Regions from separate parts of the Paenarthrobacter sp. FR1 genome, predicted to be linked through region 1. Evidence: riboswitches for the same ligand, from Rfam matches in the RefSeq annotation. Region 1 holds a riboswitch; each other region holds the start of a gene.
What was found. Region 1 has a riboswitch for cyclic di-AMP ahead of ACR30Z_RS17100 (hypothetical protein). Riboswitches for the same ligand answer to the same signal wherever they lie in the genome.

Region 1 (3,222 bases):
CAGGCGCCACGGGGCCGTATGGCGCCGCGACGGGCCCCGCAGCCGACAACGGCGATGTGAACGCCGATCCGGAACTGCGCCAGGACGAGGACCAGGATCCCGCAGCCTCGGCCAACCCCGACCCCCTCGACGGAAACGTCACAGGACTGGAGCCCGGAGGCGGAGTTCCTCCGGGAGAAACCCCGCCGGCCGAAGGCAGCATGAGCAGCGACCAAGGACATGAAGAGTAGTTACGGCAACCTGAGGATCTCGCCGAGGTCATACTCGGCAGGCTCCTCCAACTGCGAGTAGGTGCAACTCCCGGGAGTCCGGTCCGGCCGCCACCGACGGAACTGCGTGGTGTGCCGGAACCGATCGCCCTCCATATAGTCGTAGGCCACCTCGATTACCAGCTCGGGGCGGAGAGGCACGAACGAAAAATCCTTGCCACCGCTCCACCGACTCTGGGCGCCGGGCATCCTGGAACCCCCGGCAGCCTCGTCCTGGTTGGCCCACTCGCCCCAGGGGTGGTCACTGAGCTCCACCTGGTATGGCTCCAGCTCGGCCACCAGGCTTTCCCTCCGCGCCATGGGGAACGATGCCACCACACCTACGTGATGAAGCCGGCCCGTCTCGTCATGGAGCCCAAGCAGCATGGACCCCACAACCTTCGCCGTCTTGTGCCAGCGGAATCCTGCCACCACGCAGTCGGCGGTCCGCTCGTGCTTGGTCTTGAACATCACCCTCTTGTTGGGTTGGTACAACCCGTCCAATGGCTTGGACAGCACCCCATCCAGGCCGGCGCCCTCGAGCTGGACAAACCATTCCTGCGCCCGCTCAAGGTCCGTCACAGCGGGAGTCACGTAGACAGGAGGTTCTGCCTTGGCGAGAGCTTTCTCCAGAAGAGCGCGCCGCTCTGAAAACGGCTTATCCATGAGGTTCTCGTCGCCCAATGCAAGGAGGTCGAAGGCGATCATGGACGCAGGGGTCTTCTCGGCAAGCATCCTGACCCGGCTGTCGGCGGGATGGATCCGCTGCTGCAGCACCTCGAACTCCAACCTGTTGCCCTGAATCAGGACAATTTCGCCATCGATCACACACTTGTCCGGGAGGTTCTCCCGCAGGGCATCCACCACTTCCGGGAAATACCGGGTCATCGGCTTTTCGTTGCGGCTGCCCAGGACAATCTCGTCGCCGTCCTTGAAGACGATGGTCCGGAAGCCGTCCCACTTGGGCTCGTAGTGCCCAACATCGGGGATGGCCGGAACGGACTTGGCGAGCATGGGCGAGACGGGCGGCATCACAGGCAGGTCCATAGACAATGTCTACCTGCCGGTGCACGCCGAAGCTAGTCTTAGGCCATGGATATCTTGGCCGTGTTGGCCGCAGTACTTGGTGCGCCGGCTCTTCTCGCCGGCCTCTGGTACTGGATCACGCGGCAGAACGGCCGTGGGGTTCGACGCACCGCAGCGGGTGGGATGCTCGGAATTGCCGACGAGATTTTCCGGCCGGAAACCCACCATGCGCATCAGATCCTGAAGATCCAGTACGAGCTCCCGGCTCCCGCACCGGCCCCGAAGCCTAAGCGCTAGAAGCCTCTCGTTTGGGAAGAACTACCGCCCGTTACATTAATGTGACTTTACTTTCCGGCTCATGTACCGTCGTAGGGCGACCCGAATATCCGCTGGGCCGCTTCCGGATTGACGCCGAGCTCTGCCGCAATCCGGGATCCGCCAGACCCGCGGCAGAGACGGGGGACCCAGAGTTCCCGGGCTTGTTTTCAAGCCCTCGGGGTGAAGCCGCCCAGGCGGCCGGACGGCCTCGTCCGAACCCGACAGCTAACCTCGAAGGCGTTGAGAGGCAACCACCATGTCCCCAACCATGGATCAGCCGCGCCGCGACCAAACCGAACGCGAGCGCCCCAAACCAACCGGACGCCGTCGGGCCCAACCCAGCGGATCCCTGACCAGCGGATCCCTGACCAGCGCGCCTGCTGAAGGCTCCGTGACGACTCCGGACCCTTCAAGCACGACGCCGGAACCCGCCACGTCGGCCATCCCCACCATCGCGGCACCCACCACCCGCGCGGCCGCGCGTGCGGCGGAGCGAGAGCGGGCAGCCCGAGCCGTGATCGAGCCCACCGAGCCCGCAACTGCTGCGATTCCGGCCGTGGAGGCCGCGCTGGCTGCAGCCCCGGCATCGACGACCCCCGGACCTCCCACCGCGGCCATCCCGATCGTTCAGCCGGCAAGCGCCGAACCTGGCGCCGCGCACTCGGGTACAGCCGCGCACTCGGGCACAACGGAACCCGCCACCGCAGCCATTCCCGTAGTGGCCGGCCTCGAGGACACCGCAACCCCGGGCGCCGCATCGGCCGCGTCTCCGGCACGCGCCAAATCCCCGGCCCAGGTTGCCGCAGCCGCCACGGCCTCAGCGTCCCTGGCCAGCCGCAAGGACGGTCGGACCCCGGCCGCCTCGCCGACAAGCTCCAAATCCGGCTTTGGCGGGTCATCGTTCGGCCGCGAGCCCCACACGGTTCTGCGCAAAGCCGCGTCAGTCAAGCAGATGAGCCAACGCATGGCCGTGGTTGCGGGCGCCCTGGGCCTTGTCCTGACGGCCGGAGGTCTTGGACAAGCCCTTGAGCTTCCGTTCTTTGGCCAGGAGACCCCCACCCAGGAAGCCAGCGGAAGCGGCGAAGATCGCCAGTCCGCCTCAGCGGCGCCTGCGCCCAAGGCTTCCTACGCCACGGCGTCCGCCTCCACGGGCTCTGCGACGTCGCCCTCGGCAACGGGTTCGTCGTCATCCGAAGCCGGCCAGCCAGCGACCGTTCCTGGGGCACCTGGCGCAGTGTCGCCGTCGTCGGTTCCGACGCCCGTTGTATCGCTCGCCGACCCAGTGTGGGTACCGTCAGCGGCGCCGGCAGTGAACCCCGCTCCCGGCGTGACCACCCCGGTCCCAACCCAACCGGCTCCGGCACCCAGCGAGGCGCCGTCGGACACCATCACGACGCCGCCGGCGCCCACGCCAACAACAACGCCCACAGTCACGCCAACGCCGACACCCACCCCAACACCGACGGAGACCCAGACCTCCAAGCCGCGGCCAACTGGCAACCCCAATGCCAGCACCACGCCGCAGCCCTCGGAGAGCTCGCTGGAAGCCCTCCTTGATGCTGCCAAGAAGGCCCTGAAGTGAGCACGCGGCTCCCCCGCACCACCACCCACATCGGGTGGCACGGCCGCT
Region 2 (3,222 bases), on a different contig from region 1:
CCCATGATCCACACCATTCGCGGTGCGGGATACGTCATCAAGCCTGCGGACTAAACGTTGAGCACACTTTCAGGAGTGGCCAGGAAGTCGCAGCGCAGTTGGCTCAACCCGTCCACCTGGCACCTTCGCACCCGATTGGTCCTGGTGGCCATGGCCCTGTTGGTAGCGATTTGCGCTGCCGTGGGGGTAGTCAGCTACGCCTCCATGGACATGGTGTTTAACAGGCAGCTCGACAGGCAGTTGGAGCAGGCGTCCAGCCGCGCGAATGACTTCGGCAGGCCGCCGTCGAACTTTCCTTCGTCACCGTCCGGAAGGCCTGACCCGTTGGAGGCCCGGGGCCAGGCCGCTGGAACCCTCAACGCGCGGATCGATGGAACCACCGTGAGGAGCTCGGGCTTGATCGACGCCCAAGGCAATCGCGTTTCACTCTCCGCAGACGACGAGCAGGTCCTGTTGTCGCTCCCCAAGGACAGCCGCCCTGTGGACCGTTCGCTGTCCAACGGCGACTACCGGCTGGTGGCCGTGGACACCTCCGGCGACGTGATCGTGACCGGCCTGCCGCTTGCGGACAAGCAAAGCGCCGAGGCCTCGCTCGTATGGACCATGGTGTGGGTTTCGTTGGGCGGCCTCGTGCTGATTGGCCTGGCAGGCACAGTGATCATTCGGCGGACCATGAGGCCGCTTGAGCAGCTCTCCGAAGTGGCCACGAAGGTTTCCCGGCTGCCTCTCGACGCCGGCGAAGTGGCACTTGCGGTGCGCGTACCGCCGTCGGCCTCCCATCCCGGAACGGAAGTGGGCAGCGTTGGCCACGCCCTGAATCAAATGCTGAATAACGTGGCCAGTGCGCTGGAAGCCCGTCAGGAAAGCGAAACCAAGGTCCGCCAGTTCGTGGCGGACGCCTCGCATGAGCTTCGTACACCGCTGACCGCTATCCGCGGCTACACAGAACTGCTGCGGATGACCGAAAACTTCACCGATGACGGCCGGAAATCCCTGGCACGGGTCCAAAGCCAATCCGAACGGATGACCACGCTGGTGGAGGACCTCCTCCTGCTCGCAAGGTTGGACGAGGGTCAACCAGTAAAGGTCTCGGACGTTGACCTGACGCAGCTGGTGATCGAGACAGTGAGTGATGAGAAAGTCATGGCCCCGGAGCACATCTGGCAGCTTCAGCTCCCGGACGAACCCATCACAGTGAGGGGTGACGCCACACAATTGCACCAGGTACTGGCCAACCTGCTGTCCAACGCCCGCAAACACACCGATGCCGGCACCACCGTGGTCACCGGAGTCATGCTCTCCGCCGATGGCAGCGCAGTGGTTACGGTAACCGACAACGGACCGGGCATTCCGGAGGATTTCCAGAGCCGGATCTTCTCCCGCTTTGCCCGCGCTGACGCCGCCAGGTCGGGATCGGAGGGCACCTCCGGGTTGGGCCTGTCCATCGTGGAATCCATTGTGGAAGCGCATGGTGGCAGCGTTGAAGTGACCTCCCGTCCAGGGCGTACGGAATTCGCCCTCCGCCTGCCCGCCGTCAGCAACGAGCGCGTGTAACGAATCCGGCAAGGCGACTCACCGGGATGGTGATCTCTGTTACCTAAATGTGACTTCTGGGGAAACCTCCTGTACCGTCGAAAGGGTGGGTCGCCCCAACTGACCCGCATCCGGGATGCGCCGAGCTCTGCCACTTCCCGGAGTCCGTTCTTCTTCGAGGCAGAGACGGGGGACCCAGAGTCTCCGGGCCCAGGCATTTATTGCCGGCCCTTGGGGTGAAGCCGCAGCGTGATGCGCGGCCGGATGACCTCATCCGAACCCGACAGCTAACTCCGCAGGCGCTGAGAGGTAATCACAAACATGTCTGAATTTAATGATCAGACGCGCCCTTCCGCGCGTCACCGCGACGAACACGACGCACCGCTGACCAAGTCGCAGGCAGTCCTTAAGAACGCAGCCCGCCAGGGCAAGTCCGGCCACCGCATGTCGGTTGTTGCCGGTGTTGTGGCCGCCGCACTGGGCGTTGCATCCCTCGGCACGGCCGCCAACGCAGCGTTGACCCTCCCCGAGGCGAGCCGCGTCGCAGAGACCCAGGCGAACGCCCGGATCAGCACCAACAAGTCTGCTGAAATCTCCGCCTCCATGAACGCTGCCGCCGAAAAGGGTGCAGCCGACCGGGCCGCTGCAGACAAGGTAGCCGCTGAAAAGGCGGCCGCAGAGAAGGCTGCCGCCGACCAGGCTGCCGCTGAAAAGGCCGCTGCGGAGAAGGCTGCCGCCGACCAGGCTGCCGCTGAAAAGGCCGCCGCTGACGCTGCTGCCAAGCAAGCTGCCGACGCCGCTGCTGCCGCTGCCGCCGCAGAGGCTGCAGCAGCCGCTGCCGCCCCCAAGGCCGTGGACGATCCCGCAGCCGCCAAGGCCTACGCTGCAAGCATCCTGGGCAACTACGGCTGGGGTCCGGGTGAAATGACTGCCCTGAACACGCTGTGGGAGAAGGAGTCCAACTGGAGGACCACTGCCACGAACGCCTCGAGCGGCGCATACGGCATCGTCCAGTCCCTGCCGGCTTCCAAGATGGCCACGGCCGGTGCCGACTGGCAGACCAACTACCAGACCCAGATCAAGTGGGGCCTGAACTACATCAAGGAACGCTACGGATCCCCGTCGGCTGCCCTGGGCTTCCACTTGGCGAACAACTGGTACTAAGCCAAGCTGTTTGATTGCCGCCCCGGCTTCCGCCGTTTGCCTCAGTTCTTACTGGAGCGGATGGCGGGAACCGGGGCGGCTTCTTTCGTTTTCACAGGTGCTCGCCGGGGCTCACAGTAGTGCCACAGCTTCCGCCTAAAGCCCTCATAATCGGTGGCCGCATTCTGGAAACATGACGCTCACAGATCCAGCCACCAGCGCTCTGCCACGGCGGACTCATTCCGCTCGCTTGCGTGGCGGGCCAGCGGCGCTCCAGCAACCACAGCGCCGTCCCGTTGACACCAATGTCATGGTTCCGGTCCTGGACGTCACCCTCCCCGTCTACAACGAAGAAGCCCGCCTGGAACACAGCCTTCGCCAACTGCACGGGCACCTGACGGACTCCTTTCCCCACACATTCCGAATCACCGTGGCGGACAATGCCAGCACCGACAGCACGCTGAGGATCGCCGAACGCCTGGCACGCGAACTCCCTGAACTGTTAGTGGTCCGTTTTCAGGAGCGGGGCCGTGGGAACGCCTTGCG
Region 3 (3,222 bases), on a different contig from region 1:
CAGCGTGCCCTGGCCCGGGTTCAAGGCGCTGATCATCATGCCGTTGCCGACGTAGATGCCCACGTGGGCTCCGCCGTTCTGCATGACGAGGTCGCCGGGAGCAGGGGTGCTGGTGGGCTTCATGGCCGTCCAGGCGTTGACGCGGGGGATGCTGATGCCGGCCTGCGCGTAAACCCACTGGGTGAAGCCTGAGCAATCCCAGCCGTTGGGAGTGGTGCCGCCCCAAACATAGGGGTGGCCAATGCCGGTGTAGGCAATAGCGGCGAGACCGGAAGCGGCGGCGCTGGAAGCAGCGTCCTTGGCTTCGGAGGACTTCGCGGTGACGGCACCCGCGGTTTCCTGTGTGCTGTTTGCCGCCGTGCGCTGGGTGGTCTGCGAAGCACGCTGGACTACCTTGGGGGCTTCCTTGGTGACCACAACGGGGCTCTCAAAGGAAACGGTGGCGGTGGGCTCTGCGGTGACGACTGCCGTGGCGACCAGCTGCTGGGTGCTGGAGGCTTCCGACTTGGTGACGTCGGTGTCCGCTGCCTGTGCCGGCAGGCCGACGCTAAGGACGAGGCCCGAGGCTGCTGCCCATACGGCGGCCTGGCGACCAACAGTTCCGGCGTTGGATGAAACAGCCTTGGAAAGGTTGTTCAAAGGGTTCGTTCGAACCGATTCGGCGCGGTGGCGCGCAGGGGTAGTGCGTGATGACACGAAGGTAGCCTCTCCCAATGCCTGCGAGGTGAGCTGTCGGATTCGGATGGGAGTCATCCGGCCGCGCCGCTTCAAGGAAGCTTTTGCGACTTAACCCCAAGGCCTTCTCTCGAAGACCAGAAGTGGTTCCCCCGCCCCTGCCAGACGATTTATGCGAACGGACCTCGAGTGGTGGCAGAGCTAGGCAATCCACTCAAGTGCACCGGCCCCCTAAAAAGCCGATGCGCTTTGTACGGTACAACAGTTGAACGCGAATGTCACATTCAGGTCACGGGGCGTGTCACGAATGCGAGAGACAACCATCAACTAGCTCAGAGCCAGCCCATGGGGTCGACAACTTCGCCGTTGACCTGAACCTCGAAGTGGAGGTGGCATCCGGTGGAAGCGCCTGTGGTGCCGCTCAGGGCTACGGTGTCGCCACGGTTGACCGTCTGGCCCACCTTGACAGTGAAGGACGACAGGTGGTTGTACGTGGTCTCAAGGCCGTTGCCGTGGTCCACTACCACGCGGTTGCCTCCGCCGTACTCGTGCCAACCTGCGAAAGTGACCTTGCCGGTGGCCGCAGCATGGACGGCTGTGCCGCACTGGGCTACGAAGTCCTGGCCGCGGTGGAAGTCACCGGAACCGCCCGTGAGGGGGCTGATGCGGTAACCAAAGGGTGACGCCGTGGTGAGCGTATCCAAGGGGCTGGCCATGGTGCCAACGGACGAGGCGCGCTGGATGCTTCCGGCGGACTGGGCGCTGAGGAGCTGCTTCAGCTTTCCGTCGGGATCCGCGGCAGTGGCAACGGCGGCGCGGCTGAAGTCGATTTTGGCGGATGCGGCTGCGGAAACCTCGGGCTGGCTCCCGCCGGTGACGGCGAGGGCGGCCTCAGTCTGGCCGGACTCCGAGGTGGCCATGACCGGGCTGGTGGCCGGCAGACCGACAGTCAGGGCAAGTCCGGTGGCGGCAAGCGCTACACCGGCTTTCTGCCCGACGCCACTGGCTGCGGCAAAATCGGCTACCTGGCGCAACGGGCTCTTACGGCGGCGGACCTGACGCTCAGTGTCGCGGGGCCGGATGTCCATAGTGGCGCGGGCTGGCCGCAGCTCAACAGCGGGGCCGGACGCGCGGCGGCGGCCCCTGACGTTCTGCGATGTCAAACTCTGTTCCTCTCTAAAAAGCCTGCGAAGTTAGCTGTCGGATTCGGGTCAGAGAGTTTCAAGACCCGGCCCGCACGAGGCGCTCACGGCACACAGGTATCCCCGGAGGGACTTGCGTAAGTGGGCACTTCTGCTGCGGACTTCACCCCAAGGCTGCTTCTTTAGACAGCCGCTTGTGGTTCCCCCGCCTCTGCCAGTGGTGGGTGACACACCTGATCCGCTGGCAGAGCTCGGCTCCGGATCAGGTAACGCTTTGGTATCAGCGCTAGTAGATAACTATAGGGGATTAAACGCCGTAGTAATAAATTCGTTATCAACAGAAACGCGCGTGTTCCGGGAGGCCCTTATCATCAATAGCGGAAAACCGCAGGTCACACGCCCGCGAAACGTGCGAAAGTGAGGTTTGACACCTGGAACCGATAGCGATCAGCTAAGGGAGACAGCGATCAGCTGAGGGAGACAAAGACGTGCGCGGCAACTTCGGGAGGCAGCTCCAAGGCGCCCTCGATCCCGGGCACGCGGACGGAGATGTACTCGCCCACACGCTCCAAGGACACCGAGGCCCCCGGACGGATTCCGCCCTCGTCCAGCTGGGTGAGCAGTTCGGGCTCCACCTGGATGGGCTCAGCAAGGCGGCTGACCACGACGCGGGAATCGGAAGCGTACCCGTCCATGGCCTGCAGGAGGTTGACGTCAAGCCGCGGGAGGGGTTGGCCGGCCAGGCCGCCAAGTGCTTCCAGTCCTGGAATCGGGTTGCCGTAGGGAGACTCGGTGGGGTGCTCCAGGAGCTCGTACAACCGACGCTCAACGCGCTCACTCATGACATGTTCCCAGCGGCACGCTTCGTCGTGCACGTAGGCCCAGTCAAGACCGATCACGTCCGCCAGGAGGCGCTCGGCAAGGCGGTGCTTGCGCATGACCTCGGTGGCGCGCTTCCGCCCGACCTCGGTCAACTCCAGGTGCCGGTCGTTGGAAACGATCACCAGGCCATCGCGCTCCATGCGTCCGATGGTTTGGGAGACTGTGGGCCCGGAGTGCCGCAGTCGCTCCGCGATGCGGGCCCTGAGAGCCACAATGTTCTCTTCTTCAAGCTCCAAAATGGTCCGAAGATACATCTCAGTGGTATCGATCAGATCCGTCATCCAGCTCAGCTCTCCTCGAACGCAGTTTCTTGCGTAATCTCCACCGTACAGCGTCCCCTGCCAGGGCGTGCGGTGTGCTCTGCCGCCCCATGGACGCCAACCCCCAGCCTAGCTTATTTGGAATTACTCTGGATAATTCCGGTCGCATATGGTTCCTCGGCATTCCACGTGGCGGACTATGACGACCGCAGGTTCCTGCGCCCGGGCGGCGTCAGGCAGAATTGGGGTGTCGAAGGGGCAGT

Region 2: it holds a riboswitch for cyclic di-AMP, as region 1 does, so the genes downstream of both, ACR30Z_RS21055 (hypothetical protein) here and ACR30Z_RS17100 (hypothetical protein) in region 1, are expected to answer to the same signal.
Region 3: it holds a riboswitch for cyclic di-AMP, as region 1 does, so the genes downstream of both, ACR30Z_RS04840 (M23 family metallopeptidase) here and ACR30Z_RS17100 (hypothetical protein) in region 1, are expected to answer to the same signal.

The regions. Positions count from the first base shown of each region.
Region 1 is NZ_JBPFSF010000009.1:117,797-121,018, forward strand. It holds gene ACR30Z_RS17085 (DUF6480 family protein) at 1-230, shown strand, start outside; gene ACR30Z_RS17090 (ATP-dependent DNA ligase) at 231-1,295, opposite strand; gene ACR30Z_RS17095 (hypothetical protein) at 1,341-1,571, shown strand; cyclic di-AMP (ydaO/yuaA leader) riboswitch at 1,701-1,846, shown strand; gene ACR30Z_RS17100 (hypothetical protein) at 1,849-3,174, shown strand.
Region 2 is NZ_JBPFSF010000014.1:105,565-108,786, forward strand. It holds gene ACR30Z_RS21045 (response regulator transcription factor) at 1-54, shown strand, start outside; gene ACR30Z_RS21050 (HAMP domain-containing sensor histidine kinase) at 58-1,554, shown strand; cyclic di-AMP (ydaO/yuaA leader) riboswitch at 1,687-1,847, shown strand; gene ACR30Z_RS21055 (hypothetical protein) at 1,855-2,697, shown strand; gene ACR30Z_RS21060 (dolichyl-phosphate beta-glucosyltransferase) at 2,870-3,222, shown strand, end outside.
Region 3 is NZ_JBPFSF010000002.1:26,497-29,718, reverse strand. It holds gene ACR30Z_RS04845 (C40 family peptidase) at 1-696, opposite strand, end outside; cyclic di-AMP (ydaO/yuaA leader) riboswitch at 701-862, opposite strand; gene ACR30Z_RS04840 (M23 family metallopeptidase) at 1,008-1,838, opposite strand; cyclic di-AMP (ydaO/yuaA leader) riboswitch at 1,843-2,054, opposite strand; gene ACR30Z_RS04835 (metal-dependent transcriptional regulator) at 2,285-2,980, opposite strand.